Regions from separate parts of the Bacillus sp. EB106-07-01-XG149 genome, predicted to be linked through region 1. Evidence: riboswitches for the same ligand, from Rfam matches in the RefSeq annotation. Region 1 holds a riboswitch; each other region holds the start of a gene.

Evidence for each region. A riboswitch is a leader RNA that binds a small molecule or an ion and turns the genes downstream of it on or off. The one in region 1 is predicted to bind lysine.
Region 2: it holds a riboswitch for lysine, as region 1 does, so the genes downstream of both, lysA (diaminopimelate decarboxylase) here and AC3WTA_RS16395 (aspartate kinase) in region 1, are expected to answer to the same signal.
Region 3: it holds a riboswitch for lysine, as region 1 does, so the genes downstream of both, AC3WTA_RS23620 (amino acid permease) here and AC3WTA_RS16395 (aspartate kinase) in region 1, are expected to answer to the same signal.

Annotation. Positions count from the first base shown of each region.
Region 1 is NZ_JBYTDP010000003.1:781,563-786,719, reverse strand. It holds gene AC3WTA_RS16410 (YndJ family protein) at 1-493, opposite strand, end outside; gene AC3WTA_RS16405 (DUF4166 domain-containing protein) at 499-1,110, opposite strand; gene AC3WTA_RS16400 (DoxX-like family protein) at 1,114-2,022, opposite strand; lysine riboswitch at 2,214-2,400, shown strand; gene AC3WTA_RS16395 (aspartate kinase) at 2,600-3,829, shown strand; gene AC3WTA_RS16390 (VOC family protein) at 4,174-4,626, shown strand; partial or broken gene AC3WTA_RS16385 (helix-turn-helix domain-containing protein) at 4,834-5,157, opposite strand, start outside.
Region 2 is NZ_JBYTDP010000003.1:461,418-466,574, forward strand. It holds gene AC3WTA_RS14715 (LTA synthase family protein) at 1-1,663, opposite strand, end outside; gene AC3WTA_RS14720 (DUF3888 domain-containing protein) at 1,918-2,313, shown strand; lysine riboswitch at 2,403-2,584, shown strand; gene lysA (diaminopimelate decarboxylase) at 2,765-4,081, shown strand; SAM riboswitch class I at 4,198-4,306, shown strand; gene AC3WTA_RS14730 (YezD family protein) at 4,379-4,522, shown strand; gene AC3WTA_RS14735 (phosphoadenylyl-sulfate reductase) at 4,609-5,157, shown strand, end outside.
Region 3 is NZ_JBYTDP010000007.1:125,264-130,420, forward strand. It holds gene AC3WTA_RS23610 (DNA alkylation repair protein) at 1-27, opposite strand, end outside; gene AC3WTA_RS23615 (iron-sulfur cluster biosynthesis family protein) at 61-366, opposite strand; gene AC3WTA_RS23620 (amino acid permease) at 480-1,946, opposite strand; lysine riboswitch at 2,059-2,251, opposite strand; gene AC3WTA_RS23625 (GNAT family N-acetyltransferase) at 2,575-3,024, shown strand; gene AC3WTA_RS23630 (sulfite exporter TauE/SafE family protein) at 3,064-4,074, opposite strand; gene AC3WTA_RS23635 (VOC family protein) at 4,173-4,970, shown strand; gene AC3WTA_RS23640 (aminoglycoside phosphotransferase family protein) at 4,985-5,157, shown strand, end outside.

The sequences.
Region 1 (5,157 bases):
AACCAGCTGATAACGGCAATAGAAATGCCGAATAATGAAAGTGTGCAGCTGTAAGCAAAACAATGTCGGAACTAAAGTGCATAATGGAAAGCTTTGCTACAGAAGCAAAAAACCAGAAACCACCTAAAAACAAATACATAAACGCACTATCGATAGCTGTCTCCTCTAACGGTTTCCATCCTCTTTCTAGCAATCTACTTATACCAAATAACGCAACAATTCCTGTATATACAAACCAAAGTAACGCAAAGAAATAATGATTTGTTACGAAAGCTAACGTTGCATTAATTGCTGCAATTGGATATAGCGGCGATACAAATTTATAAAAGAATACATACGATCCATTTCTTGTTTTCTTATCAATGATGCAAAATGACATCGGTATAAATAACAAAATAGATAATAAAATAATTGCTTCCACCGGGTTTATATTTGACCACTCACATATTAGAAAAATAATATAACAAGCAAACCCAACTATTATATTTTTCATATCATTTATTTCCTCTCTACAAATGTTCCCTTATATGAAAATAATGAACCAATTAACGGATTGCTTACTTGTACATGAATTCGAAAGCATTGTAGTGTTTCATCATAACTTTCTACAATGTTGGCCTCTCCGTATAAAAACCTAGGTAACGGGACTTTCCTTCCAAACATGTAAAACCATTGTTTCTTTGAAGAAATATGCATTGCCCCCACCTCATCAATATGAAAATTCAATGTAGAAACAAGTATTTGCGGTTCACCAAAATAATCTAAAATTTCATTATTCTCTTCATCCATCTGCATAATGGCGTTAAAGTATCTTTTCTTATTATGAAAATAAAAAGTACGATTCCACCGCACAAGTTCATTTCCATGTTCATCTCGCTCAGCGGTATTATGTATTGTAAATGGCACTTCCTTCCCCCGCTCAGAGAAAAACATTCTAAACTTCGATGCAATTTTTAATATCAATTTTACGAAAAAAGAACCTCCGTAAATTTCATCCATTTCTCCTTCTCCAGTAAAGCTATTTTCTTCCGTGATCTCATAGCGTTTCTGTAATTTCGGATGAAGTTTTTTATAAGAATCCCCTAATAGTCTTTCATACATATTAGCCATACATTATTCCTTTCTCTTCCTCTTGCAATTTTTTGCACTCGGTAAATCAGAACTATTTATATAACCGACAATCGATAACCCCATAAGTAGAACGTTTAATGTAGTTGGATTAAACGGCTCTGTAAAGCTTACGATATTCGTAAAACCCGCCGCTATCGTTAAAGCTATTAACATAAAAATATGTACGATAAATACTTTTCGTTTTGGAAATGGCAACAGCCATATGGCACCAAAAATAATTTCTAATAATCCAATTATTTTAAGTACAAAAATACTATATTCCGTTGAACCAATTATCACAGATAGCATTTTTACTTCTTCTGAATGAGTAAACACTAGTTTCGGCACTATTCCTTGATACATCCATACAAAAGCAAACAAAAAACATACAAGCCAATATGTCATTGTTCTTCTAATTAGTAATCTCGGATGAAGTCCCTTTTCTAACCATAATTTTAAAGCATCAAAACTCCAAGCAGTCGCCCAGCCTAATAACGGACGAAACATATAGAAATCTATTACATTTCCTATACGACCAAACCTCGTATCGTAATCATATTGCGTCTCAAAATGAATGTGTTCTTTACGCGGTGTATACTTCCAATAACCACGCCCTATTTGAATAAGTGATAATTTATTTGCTGTCCAAAATTTTAAAGAAGAAATCCGTTCACCCGTTTCTTTTCTTATTTCTCCTATCGATTCCCCTTCACCAGCTATTTCAAGTCCTAATCCAATTTTAGTTTTATATAAAAACTTCTGCGGTTCTCCTTCTTTTTTCTTTAAATACGAAATTTCAGTAAAGCGAGCATCCCATTCTATATGTATATCTGGTTCCTGTGTATATACCCATAATTTTTCCATTGTTGTGTTCATTTCTGCCGAAACATAAATAGGCTTTTTCCCCTTCATTCTTCCACCTCCTATGCACTATAAATTTAATGTACATGCTATGAATTTATTTTGCTACAGTTTTCACAAACTCCTTCAAGAAAAGAAAGAATTTTTAAAATTCATACAAAACACTTGATTCCCCGAAAAATTTAAATTATTATAAAACAAATGTTACCAACAACTTCATAAATCAAACACTCTCGCCTAAAACGTGAGATAGAGGTTGCGATACTTATGATTATTCTAATGGAGACACAGAGATGTCTATGAAATTAGATGAAAGGAAGTATTGCCGAAATCGATAATTTTCTCTGCATTTATCGATTGGGGCTGTTTTCGAATAGAAACAGAACTGTCATATGTACAGAAGTGTATGTATGAAGAGCTATCTACAAAAAAGAGATATCATTTTTATGGTATTCCTTTTTTGGCGGTTTTTTTATTAGCTCCGTTTTCTGTTTCCCTTTTCCTGTAACAGCACCATCCTCACTTATTTGAGATGGTGTTTTTTGTTTTTCTCTGGTAACTACAGGAATATTGGGATCTATATATGTCCTAATCTATTCTTAAAAATGGATGAAAGAAGGAATTCGTAATGGAAACGATTGTACAAAAATTTGGTGGCACTTCTGTTGGAAGCGTTGAGCGCATCCAACATGTAGCAAATTTAATTATTGAAGAATATGAACGAGGACATAGTATCGTCTCTGTCGTTTCAGCAATGGGAAAAAACACAGATGAACTCGTAGCACTTGCTAACGCGATTTCAGAAAATCCGAGTAAACGCGAAATGGATATGCTTCTATCAACAGGAGAGCAAGTTACTATTTCATTATTAACGATGGCACTACAAGCAAAAGGTTATAACGCGATTTCATTAACAGGATGGCAAGCTGGTATTACGACAGAATCTGTACATAGTAGTGCACGGATTACTGACATTCATACAGATCGAATTCAATCTTATCTTACTGAAGGTACGATTGTTATTGTAGCTGGCTTCCAAGGAGCCAGTGAAGAACATGAAATTACAACGCTTGGACGCGGTGGTTCTGATACAACTGCTGTTGCATTAGCTGCTGCACTGAAAGCAAAAAAATGTGATATTTACACGGATGTGACCGGTGTATATACGACGGACCCACGAGTTGTAAAAGATGCTTATAAATTAGATGAAATTTCTTATGACGAAATGCTAGAACTAGCAAACCTCGGTGCTGGTGTATTACACCCGCGTGCTGTTGAGTTTGCTAAAAATCATAATGTCATGTTAGAAGTTCGCTCAAGTATGGAACAAGAAAACGGAACAATTGTAAAAGGAGAATGTAACATGGAACAACAATCAATCGTTAAAGGTATTGCATTTGAAGATAATATTACACGCGTCACAATGAAAGGATTAGAACAAGGTGCACTCTCAACAGTTTTCTCTACATTGGCAACAGCACATATTAATGTAGATATCATCATTCAAAGTATTACAAATGAAGGAACTGTTCACCTCTCCTTCTCAATCCATTCTAATGATTTAAAAGAAACATTAGAGGTATTAGAACAAAATCAAGAAACACTTCACTATGAATCTGTAGAATATGAAAATTATTTAGCAAAAGTATCCATTGTAGGATCTGGTATGGTCTCTAATCCAGGAGTTGCTGCGAATATGTTCACTACTTTAAAAGAAGAAGATATTCATATTAAAATGGTAAGTACATCAGAAATTAAAGTATCTGTCGTTATTGACCGCCTTCATTTAGTAACAGGTGTTGAGGCGCTGCATCAATCATTTATGGCAAAAATTGAGCCTTTAGTGCAGATGAGTTAATTTCCACCGGTAAAACTTTAAAAAATATATGAATCTATTTCCTTCCTATATAAATAGAAACAGGATAGGACTGTTTTGTGGGAAAGTCGAAGTTATTCTATCGAATAGCAATTACAGTATCAAATTCTTGAAATGATAGCATTCACGAAATAAAGTTCGCGCATATTTCAATAGTAAAGGGTTTACGAAGTGTTATTCGTTAACAAGATTTTATATACTATGCCCGAAAACACCTTGTCACATTTTCCTACGCTGTGACAAGATGTTTTTTGTTTAGAAAAGATTTTAGTATAATTATGAGGATAATTAAATAATAAATTTATACATAAAAGGAGATAAAAACTATGGCAAACAACCGATTACTACGAATGGACAATGTCAGCATCGTTGTAGAATCACTTGATAACGCAATCTCATTCTTCGAGGAGATTGGCTTGAATCTCGAAGGGCGAGCTACTGTTGAAGGTGAATGGGCTGGTCGCGTAACTGGACTCGGTTCTCAGTGCGTAGAGATTGCTATGATGGTTACGCCAGATGGCCACAGCCGAATTGAACTTTCTCGATTTCTCACCCCACCTACTATAGCAGACCATCGGACAGCTCCTGTAAACGCCCTCGGTTATTTGCGCGTCATGTTCACCGTTGAAGACATTGACGAAATGGTATCCAGACTGACTAAGCATGGTGCTCAGCTCGTTGGTGAAGTAGTTCAGTATGAGAACTCGTATCGACTCTGCTACATTCGTGGAACCGAAGGAATTTTAATCGGTTTAGCGGAAGAACTCGGTAACAAATAAGTAATGTTTTATTAGACGTCTTTACTGAAGTAAAAATATTTGAAAGAACTTTACGCTTAATAAAACTTAGATTTTGAACCCCGTCCTAGCTTTAGAACGGGGTTATGCTTGTTTAAACTTTTTAACATACTATCAACATCCCGAAATCATTATAAAACAATTCAATTACTTGTTATACTCTTTCCTAGGAAATATAACGGACCCTTCTCACTTCTTATCATATATATCTTTTCTTTTAAAAAACGATCTGAACTCATTCAAAATAACTTTCTTCACGTCAGAGTAAAAAACCATCATGAATAGTGCAATTCCTAATAAAATCTCTTGCATTCCTTCATAATCAATGAAAGCACTCACAATTAGCAAACCAAACCCAATATAAAAACCAAACTCATTCTCTTTCTCAAAATCCTCATCTTCATCAATATGTATTTTCTCTTTTAAATTTCGGTTCCCTTTTATTAACTCATCGAGCGTAACATTATACATTTCGCTCAATAAAATTAAATTTTCAATATCAGGGCAACTTTT
Region 2 (5,157 bases), 320 kb from region 1:
CCATAAGTGGATCTTCTTCTTTAATAAATAGGTCAGTTCCAAATTCAACTGATTGATTTGTTTTAATACCAAGTAAATGAAGTAGTGTTGGTTTAATATCAATTTGACCAGATACTTTAGAAATGACTTTTCCTTCTTGACCAGGTACATGAATAATGAGAGGGACGCGTTGTAATTGCATAGAATCAAACGGTGTAATAGCGTCTTTCCCAAGGAACTGAGCCATAGCTGTGTTATGGTTTTCAGAAATACCATAATGATCTCCATAAATGACAATAACGGAATTATCATACAGTCCTTCGTCTTTTAATTGTTTAATAAATAATTTCAGAGATTCATCCGTGTAACGAACGGTTGGGAAGTAGCGGTTTACAACACCACTTTCCGAATTAAACTCATCAACATATTGATCTTCTGGATTTAAAAGAAATGGAAAATGGTTTGTTAAAGTAATAAATTTTGTATAGAACGGTTGTGGTAAAGATTTTAGCTTTGGAATCGATTGTTCAAAGAACTCTTTATCTTTTAATCCCCAACCGACAGACATTTGTTCTGTGCCTACGTAATCATTTAAATTAAAGTAACGATCATATCCAAGTGCAGGATACATTACATCACGATTCCAAAACGTTTTATCGTTGGAATGGAAGACAGCAGAAGAATATCCGTATTTTTTTAATTGTTCTGGTGTAGCTGTATATTCATTTGTTGCGTGAGTAAAGAATACAGAACCGCGGTCTAACGGATAAAGTGAATTTTCAACGATAAATTCAGCATCAGAAGTTTTACCTTGTCCTGTTTGATGATAGAAGTTATCGAAATAAAAACTATCTTTAATAAGTTCATTTAAAAATGGAGTAATTTCTTTTCCATTTATTTTTTTATTAATAACAAAACTTTGTGTAGATTCCATTGAAATCAAAATTACATTTTTACCTTTTGCAGCTCCAAATAAGTTTTTATCAACTTGCTTATCTTTTGAGTCTGTATAGTTTTTAATTTCAGAGAACCCGTCACCACTTGCAAATACACGTTCAGCTGAAGATTTAGATTGAAGTGTAATATCAAATAGATGATATGTGTATAAACCTAAATTTTTCACGACAGTTTGACGATCAAATGAGCGTGAGAACATTTGTGGTTTATAAATAACTGAAACAACAATTTGTAGTGCTAATAAAGCTGTTACACCGCTAAAGAAAGTTCGCTTCTCAGTGCGAGAAAGCGGCGTCTTGTCACAAAATGCTGGGAATTTACGCGAAAGAAACATTAAAATAATCGCATCTGCAAATAAAAGTAATGTTTTGTACGTAAAGAGTTCTTTTATACTTGTCCCTAAGTCAGCCATATTATTTGTTTGGAATAAAACTGGGAACGTAACGAAATCGTTATAAAACCCATAAAACATTGCATTTCCAAATAAAATAAAGGACAGTATAAAACTGATTCCAATTATAATGCGGTTTCGGTGCTTAGATGCAAGTAAAGCAAAACCGAAAAATAAAAGTAACGCAGCTAGCGGATTAATAAAAAGCATAAATTCTTCAAAGAAATTATCAATTTTAATATCAAATGCTAGCTTGTACACAATATATGTTTTTATCCATAATAAAACGACTGCAACGAGTGCAAATCGCAGTTTTGGAAACAGACGTTGTAGCATAATATACTCCTCTCCTAAAAAGCATGACAGTTCTTGTGAGCCGGTTTGGTTAGCGCCTCATTTTATATATACGAACAGTCCTTTGTTATTATGTTTATTATACTATGAGTATCATTATACGAAAATAAAAGAGAGTTGTGGGCTTTTTTATAATAATTGAGTAGAAAAAGGGCAGTGGGAGACAATAAAACGGAGTTTCTATGTATGATAATTATCGTGCGCAGAAAGAATCGTGTAATAATACGGAGGTTATAATGCGAAAATTATTATATTTTATAGTATGCAGTAGTGTTATACTTTTTGCTTCACCGAGTGTGTCGGTAGCCCAATATGATGCACCTCTTATGGAAGATGCCCTTTATTCTGTTTTATTTCCGAAAATAAATAAAGCAATTGAAAAGCAATATGGGAGCTTGAAGCCTTATCAATGTCCTAAAATTATTAGTTTAAAAAAAGTGTATAGCGGTACATATTTATTTCAAGCAAGTATTGAAGTAACGAAGTATGAACGAGTTGCTGGGAAAATTGCTCCACCATTTGAGAAGGTAACGATTACATTTAATAATGAAGAAGGCGAATGGGAAGTGTCAAAGATTTCAGTAAAGCGCTTACCAAATGATACGAAATTAAACTGTAAAAAAACAATATAAAAAATTGTTTGACAAATAAAATGGTCCTTTGGTATTGTTAATAGCAACAATTAGATGTTTGAAAATTAAATAGACTTACCTCATCTACTCTCAAAGGTAGAGGCCGCGATAGGAAAGAGTAAGCTATGGGAGATTTAATGGAATCTGTGATCATAGGTTGAAAGGGACTATTGCCGAAATATAAGAATAACCATCTTATTCATATATTGGGACTACATTGAATAAATGTAGTACTGTCATAATATTTCTTTTATGGAGAGCTATTTGGAGATGTTGATGCGGTTTCTTATTTTGAGGAGATAACAACTCGTTTATTTTTTCAATATATATTTTTCCTAATAAGAAACGCGTGTGAACATTGTTCCGCGCGTTTTTTGTCTATCTAAAAGCGTGCTGCAATGAATAGAAGATTGGGGTTATGAGTTTTAGAGGAAATAAGGGAGGAATTCAAATGTATTTACACGGCACAAGCCGAATCAATGGGCAAGGACACTTAGAAATTGGAGGGTGCGATACGACGCAGCTAGCAAAACAATACGGAACACCACTTTATGTATACGATGAAGAGTCTATTCGAGGAAAGTGCCGCGCGTTTCATCGTGCGTTTAAAGAAAGTGGTTTCTCTTATCAAGTAGCATATGCAAGCAAGGCGTTCTTGTGCATGGAGATGTGCCGAGTAGCTCGTGAAGAGAATATGTCATTAGATGTTGTTTCTGGTGGGGAATTATATACTGCGCTTCAAGCGGGATTTCCAGCATCTCGTATTCATTTTCACGGCAATAATAAAACAGAAGAAGAAATCGTGATGGCTCTGCAGGCAAATATTGGTTGTTTTGTCGTAGATAATTTCTTAGAATTAGAAATTTTGCATGATTTAGCAGTGCAACATGGGCAATTTGTGAACATATTAATCCGTGTAACGCCTGGAGTAGAGGCGCACACACATGAATATATTACAACAGGTCAAGATGATTCGAAATTTGGGTTTGGAGTTTCAAATGGTCAAGCGATGCAAGCAATTGAGCTTGCTTTACAAAAATCAAATTATAATGTGTTAGGAATTCATTCACATATCGGATCGCAAATATTTGAAACGGCTGGATTTGTTCGAGCGATTGAAGTTCTTCATCAATTTTTAGAACAGGTGAGAGAACGCGCGAACTATGTAGTAAAAGTATTAAATGTAGGCGGAGGATTCGGAATACGCTACACAGAGTCAGATACGCCATTAACTCTTGAGACATATGTGCGAGCTGTAACAAGTGCAGTGAGGGAACAATTTACAGTATGTAATTATCCCTTGCCAGAAATATGGGTTGAACCAGGCCGTAGTATTGTAGGTGATGCTGGAACGACAATTTATACAGTCGGATCTGTGAAAGACATTCCTGGTATTCGGAAATATGTATCAGTGGATGGTGGGATGACTGATAATTTAAGACCTGCTTTATATAACGCTCGTTATGAAGCGATGTTAGCAAATCGAGGGAATGATGAGAATGAGGAACTTGTTTCGATTGCTGGGAAGTGCTGTGAGAGTGGAGATATGTTAATTTGGGATATTACTCTACCGAAAGTTGCTTCTGCCGATTTACTAGCAATTTCTTGTACAGGGGCATACGGGTACTCGATGGCGAATAATTATAATCGAATTCGTAGACCAGCTGTCGTCTTCGCGAAAGGCGGCACATCACAAATTGTTGTAGAACGCGAAACATATGAAAATATTATTGGGAACGATCGCATACGTATTAAAGAACTTGTTTAAATAGAGAAAAGGAGTTGTTCGGATGGGCAATTCCTTTTTTGTAAAATAAAATAATTAAAATATATCGGAAAACTAGGATTGAAAAAAATCAGAATTGTGATAAAATACAAATACAAAGCTTATCAAGAGAAGCGGAGGGAACTGGCCCGAAGAAGCTCGGCAACCTGCTTATAGAAAGCAAGGTGCTAAATCCAGCAAAATGGAATCCATTTTGAAAGATAAGGTAAAATATATTACCGAACAGTCTTTTCGAAATGGGAAAGATTTTTTTTATGAATAAAAAGGGGGGCTGTTCGCGTGAGTGTACGGGAACATTTTGAGGAAGTATCTGAGAAAATTCAAGCGATGCTTGCTGATATGAAATATGGTTCAATTACAATTGTTGTGCAAGATGGGAAAGTCATTCAATTAGAGAAAAGTGAAAAGGTACGTTTAAAGTAAAAAGCGCTGACTAGAAAAACTAGAGGCGGTTTTAACCTATTATATTAGGTTAAAACCGTCTTTTTGCTTTTACAGGGGGAAAAAACATGTTGACGTATGAAACGTGGGAAGAAAATAATGTTCCATTTTCAGAAGAAGATGAAACGAAAGGCGCGCTATCAGTATTAAGTTGGGCTTATAAAGAATATAAAAGTGAAATTGTATATGCATGTAGCTTCGGAGTGGAAGGGATGGTATTACTGCATCTTATAAACCAAGTAAATCCATCTGCTAAAGTTGTATTTTTAGATACAAATGTTCATTTTCGAGAAACGTATGAATTAATTCAAAAAGTGCGGGAACGATTTCCTTCATTAAATATTATAGAAAAACAGCCGGAACTTGCACTTGATGAACAAGCGAAGTTGCATGGTGAGAAATTATGGGAAAGTAATCCGAACCTTTGTTGTAAAATTAGAAAAATTTTACCGTTAGAAAAATCATTAGCAGCGGAAAAAGCGTGGATTTCGGGCTTAAGGAGGGAACAATCAGAAACACGTAAGCATACAAAGTTTATAAATCAAGATCATCGTTTTCAATCGATTAAAGTTTGTCCACTCATTCATTGGACGTGGAAAGAAGTGTGGCGATATGTA
Region 3 (5,157 bases), on a different contig from region 1:
AAATTTTAACGGAACATATTTACCCATTTTTTCACCTCATTTGTCAGCTGAAAACAATTTTTATTTTTTAATCGACAATCCATAAACTAAAGTCTCACTCGGAGTCGTAATACTAAAACCTGTCGTCTTATAATCAAGTTTCACCGTATCACCAGTGTAGTCTTTCGTGAATGAATCCATTTGTACGATAAACTCGGCATCTTTATATACAACATCATCTGCATCATATGTATCCCAAATTAAATCAACATCAACGAAAATACTACAAGAGTTTGTCATTGTTCCTCTAATGCGAATGATCTTTTTATCTTCACGTTCTAATTTATGTATAGCTGCTTTTGCTTCATCAGTAATACGAATGTTCATGGTATCCCAACCTTTATATATATTTCCTTTATTATTGCAAAAACAGGAGAAATAGGGAAGGGAGAAGCATCGGAATAAAAAACGAGCAAACATATTTGTTTGCTCGTTTCACTTTATTTCAATTCACATTTATCGAGCGGAATCACTTTCGTTTTCTTCGTAAATTTATATCCTAACCATAGTACTAAGAAGAGTGGTAAACCGATGTAAGAAACGAGTACACCGTTCCAATCGATTGATTCGCCCATAAATGCGCCGTAGTTTTGACCTAAAATTACGATGACACAAAGTGCAAATGCGAAAATTGGACCGAACGGGAACCATTTTGCTCTATATGGTAAGTCTTTCAAATCTTTTCCTTGTGCGATATATGCTTTACGGAAACGGTAATGACTAATTGCAATTCCGACCCATGCGATAAAGCCAGACATTCCAGATGCGTTTAATAACCAAATGTATACAACACCGTCACCGAATAAAGAGGCAATGAAAGCGATACTACCGACAATTGACGTTACGATTAATGCGTTAACAGGTACACCGCGGCTATCTAATTTACCAAGAAACTTTGGTGCTTTTCCTTGGCGAGCTAAGTCCCAAAGCATACGAGTTGATGCATACATACCAGAGTTACCAGCAGACAATACTGCCGTTAAAATAACAGCGTTCATAACAGAAGCAGCAAAGGCAACGCCCGCTTTTTCAAAAATAAGTGTAAATGGACTTACTGTTACATCGCTTGCAGCAAGGCTTTCAGTCGTATAAGGAATTAATAAACCGATAACGAGAATCGCAAGGATATAGAATAAAAGAATACGCCAAAAGATAGAACGAATTGCTTTTGGAATGTTACGCTCTGGATCAGCAGTTTCACCAGCAGCTACACCTAATAATTCAGTTCCTTGGAATGAGAACCCAGCAGCCATAAATACACCGATAATTGCCATAATGCCGCCATTAAATGGTGCATCTGCAACAGTGAAGTTTTTAAAGCCAACAGATTCGCCGCCCATAATTCCGAAAATCATCATAAAGCCGACAATTAAAAAGATAATAATAGTAACTACTTTAATAAGTGCGAACCAATATTCAGATTCACCAAACCCTTTAACAGATAAATAGTTTAAAAGGAAAATAATAGCTAAACATAATCCACTCCAAATAAGAGAAGGGGTATCTGGGAACCAAAATTTCATAATTAATGTTACAGCAGCGAGTTCAGCAGCAATTGTAATGGCCCAGTTATACCAATAGTTCCATCCAAGTGCAAAGCCAAGGGATGGATCAACAAATTTTGTTGCATACGTGCTAAAAGATCCGGTAACAGGCATGTAAGCCGCGAGTTCAGCTAAGCTTGTCATTAAAAAGTAAACCATAATTCCAATTGCGGCGTATGCGACTAGTGCACCGCCAGGACCAGCTGTATGGATGACACCACCGCTGGCAAGAAATAGTCCGGTACCGATTGTACCACCGAGAGAAATCATCGTAAGGTGACGAGATTTTAATCCGCGTTTTAATTCACCTTGTCCTTGTGTAGTTTGCGTTTTAGAGGTAGATTGATTTGTTGCGCTATTCATGTTCAACACTCCTTTTCTTGTAGGTTAGGAAGGAGCGGGGGAGAAAAATACAAAAAACCGCCAAAGGAATTAGGCGGAACGTTTCACAAATAACCACCCCATCATACCCTTCCGTTAAGATAGCACCCCACGTTTACACGGTAATTTTGTAAACGTGACAGTTCTGTTCCTTTCGGAGACAGCCCCAGCTCATATTTCCAGAGAAGAAATATAAACTTCGGCAACTTTTCCTTTCAAACGGAGTTGGTGACATTCTCTGTGTCTCGTCCGTTTTACTCATAAAAGTCGCAACCTCTACCTCATCGGATTGATGAGGATTTGATATATTGCTAAGATTTTTAATATATGGCAATTGTAATGACTTTCTGAATATATTGCAAGATATTTTGTTAGGAAAAGTCAAAAAATATCGGTTATTGTATAGGAAACGCTTGCAAAACTCCACCCGAACCTACTGTTATGTAACAAAAAACAAATAAATAAATTGTTATACAAATGTTTCGCAAAAAATATTGAAAAACCCTTTAAAAATAAAAGAAAATTCTGAAAAAATAATTCGACATTCATAATAAGGTCATATTTTTTGTTATAATTAAAAAAACGTTTAAGCAAAAAAGGGGAAATTAACATGAAATTAGAAACAGAAAGACTCTATATAGTACCGTGTACAGAAGAGAGTATGCAAGTTGCTAACGAGCAAGGATATAACAGTGGTCCGCATATTGTAGGGCATGTAGAAAATGTAAAACAAAATAAGGTTTTATTACCTTGGGGCGCGTGGTATGTCATTCGCAAAGAAGATGACATCGTTCTAGGTGATATAGGATTTAAAGGGAAACCAAATGAGGAACATACAGTAGAAATTGGTTACGGATTTATTGAGAAATATTGGAATAAAGGGTATGCGACAGAAGCTGTAAGAGAATTAATAAATTGGGCTTTTCAAACAGGAGAAGTAGAAACGATTATTGCGGAGACACTTCTTGAAAATGATAGCTCGATTCGTGTATTAGAGAAATTACATATGAAGAGAATTGACACTACAGAAACGATGATTAATTGGAAAATAGAAAAATAAAAAATACCGCTCGAAGTATATCGGGCGGTATTTTTATCGTTATGGTAGCATTTGTTTTTGATCATTCGGATATCCGGCTGTCGATGCGTTAGAACGCTTGGAATGATTGCGAACAGCAATGAAAATAGAAATAATAACGACAAGACCAACTGCCACGTAAGAAAGTGAAATAATAGTTGGATCAACTTTAAATGTAGTAAGCAATGTACGAATGTTTGTAAAGATAATAAGGCCACCAACTAATACGCCAAGTAAATGAGAAGGAACGATGCGTACTAGCCATGCAGCGATTGGTGCCGCAACGATACCACCGAGCATGAGAGAAAATACCCAAACCCAGCTTACTTGTTCCCATCCAAGTGAAATGAAAAATCCAATTGTTGCAGCGAGTGAAACAGGAAATTCGCTCGTATCTACAGATCCGATAACTTTTCTAGCTTCATTTCCTCTTGCCAAAAGTACAGGTGTCGTAATCGGACCCCAGCCACCACCACCAGTTGAATCAACGAATCCAGCGAATAAGCCAAGCGGAACAAGCTGTTTTGCAGACATACGTTTATTTGAAGTAACAATTTGTTTTTGAATGATGAATCGTAATAAAATATAAACCCCTAAAGTAAATAAAAATACGGAAATGTACGGTTTAATTACATCGCCAGGTAAATTGCTTAAAAAACATGCCCCAATAAATGCGCCAATTGCTCCTGGTAATGTAAGCCTGGAAACGGTATATTTATCAACGTTTCCAAATTTGATGTGAGATGCACCAGAAGCGGCGGTTGTAACGACTTCAGCTAAATGAACAGATGCGGAAGCTACAGCTGGTGCGATACCAAACATTAATAATAGTGAGGTAGATGTTACCCCGTACGCCATTCCAAGTGCCCCATCAATCAATTGAGCGAAAAATCCGATAATAGCAAAGACAATTAATTTCTGCATAAATAATCCCCCTGTAATAATAAATGAAAAAGGCACTTTTCCCGTATGAGAAAAGTGCCTTTGGTTTTTCCAATCAGCAATAATTAAATTTGTTTCATTATAATACATATTAATCGTATAAATCAACTGGGTTTTAAAGTTTTTTGAATTGAATGAAAGAAAAATAAAATATACAATAAAAGGATGGAGAGAAAGGGGAGAAAGACATGTTACGATTTGATCATCTCGTACACGCAGTATATGGTACACCGGAGGAAGCGGCAAAACAAATACAGGAGCGTGGATTTCATACTGCAATAGGCGGAGAGCATATTACTTGGGGTACTTGGAATAGTTTATGTTATTTTGATTTATCCTATATAGAATTTTTAGCAGTTCAGCATGAAGAAAAAGCGAAGAAAGCAGACAATCCATTAGTACAAGAAACAGTAGTAAAATTACAAGACGGAGAAGGAATGCTACAAATCGCAATTCGAACAGATGCCATTGAAGACCTAGCAAATAATTTTAGTAAGCACGGTTTACATACGATAGGACCATTTGAAGGAAAACGTATAAGAAAAGATGGCCGTCTTTTAGAGTGGAAAATGTTATTTGTAAAGCAAGAGGAAAACAGACCGAAATTACCTTTCTTCATACAGTGGAATGAAACGGATGAAGAAAGAAGAAACGATTTACGTAACATAGGAACAATCACTGAACATAAAAATAAAGTACAACAAATTGAAACGATTCATTACGCAGTGAAAAATGTTCGAGAAACAGTACGGAAATGGAAAGAAGTAATGGGGCTAACTGCAAGCTCAATCACAAAGAATGAAGAATGGAATGCGGAGTGTCAAAGCGTATCATTTGGTGATGTTCATGTGCAGTTTTGTGAACCAATAGGAGAAGGGTTAGTACTAGAACGTTTGAAGCATCATGGCGAATATCCATTTGCAGTGGAGTTTAAAGGTGAAAATAAACGAGAGCATGAAGTGTTAGGTAGTTTGTACATATATTGATAGAGGTGAATGTTGTGAAGGAAATGCTTAGAGAGATAGAGAGACAACTAGAATGGCATCGTATTGTAAAGTGTACAGCTATTTCAAAAGGTTTTTCACATGAAGAAAAATATAAAGTTGAATTAAAGAACGAAGAAACTTATTTTGTGAAAGTATGTGATGCTGTTCATTTTGAACGTAAACAAGA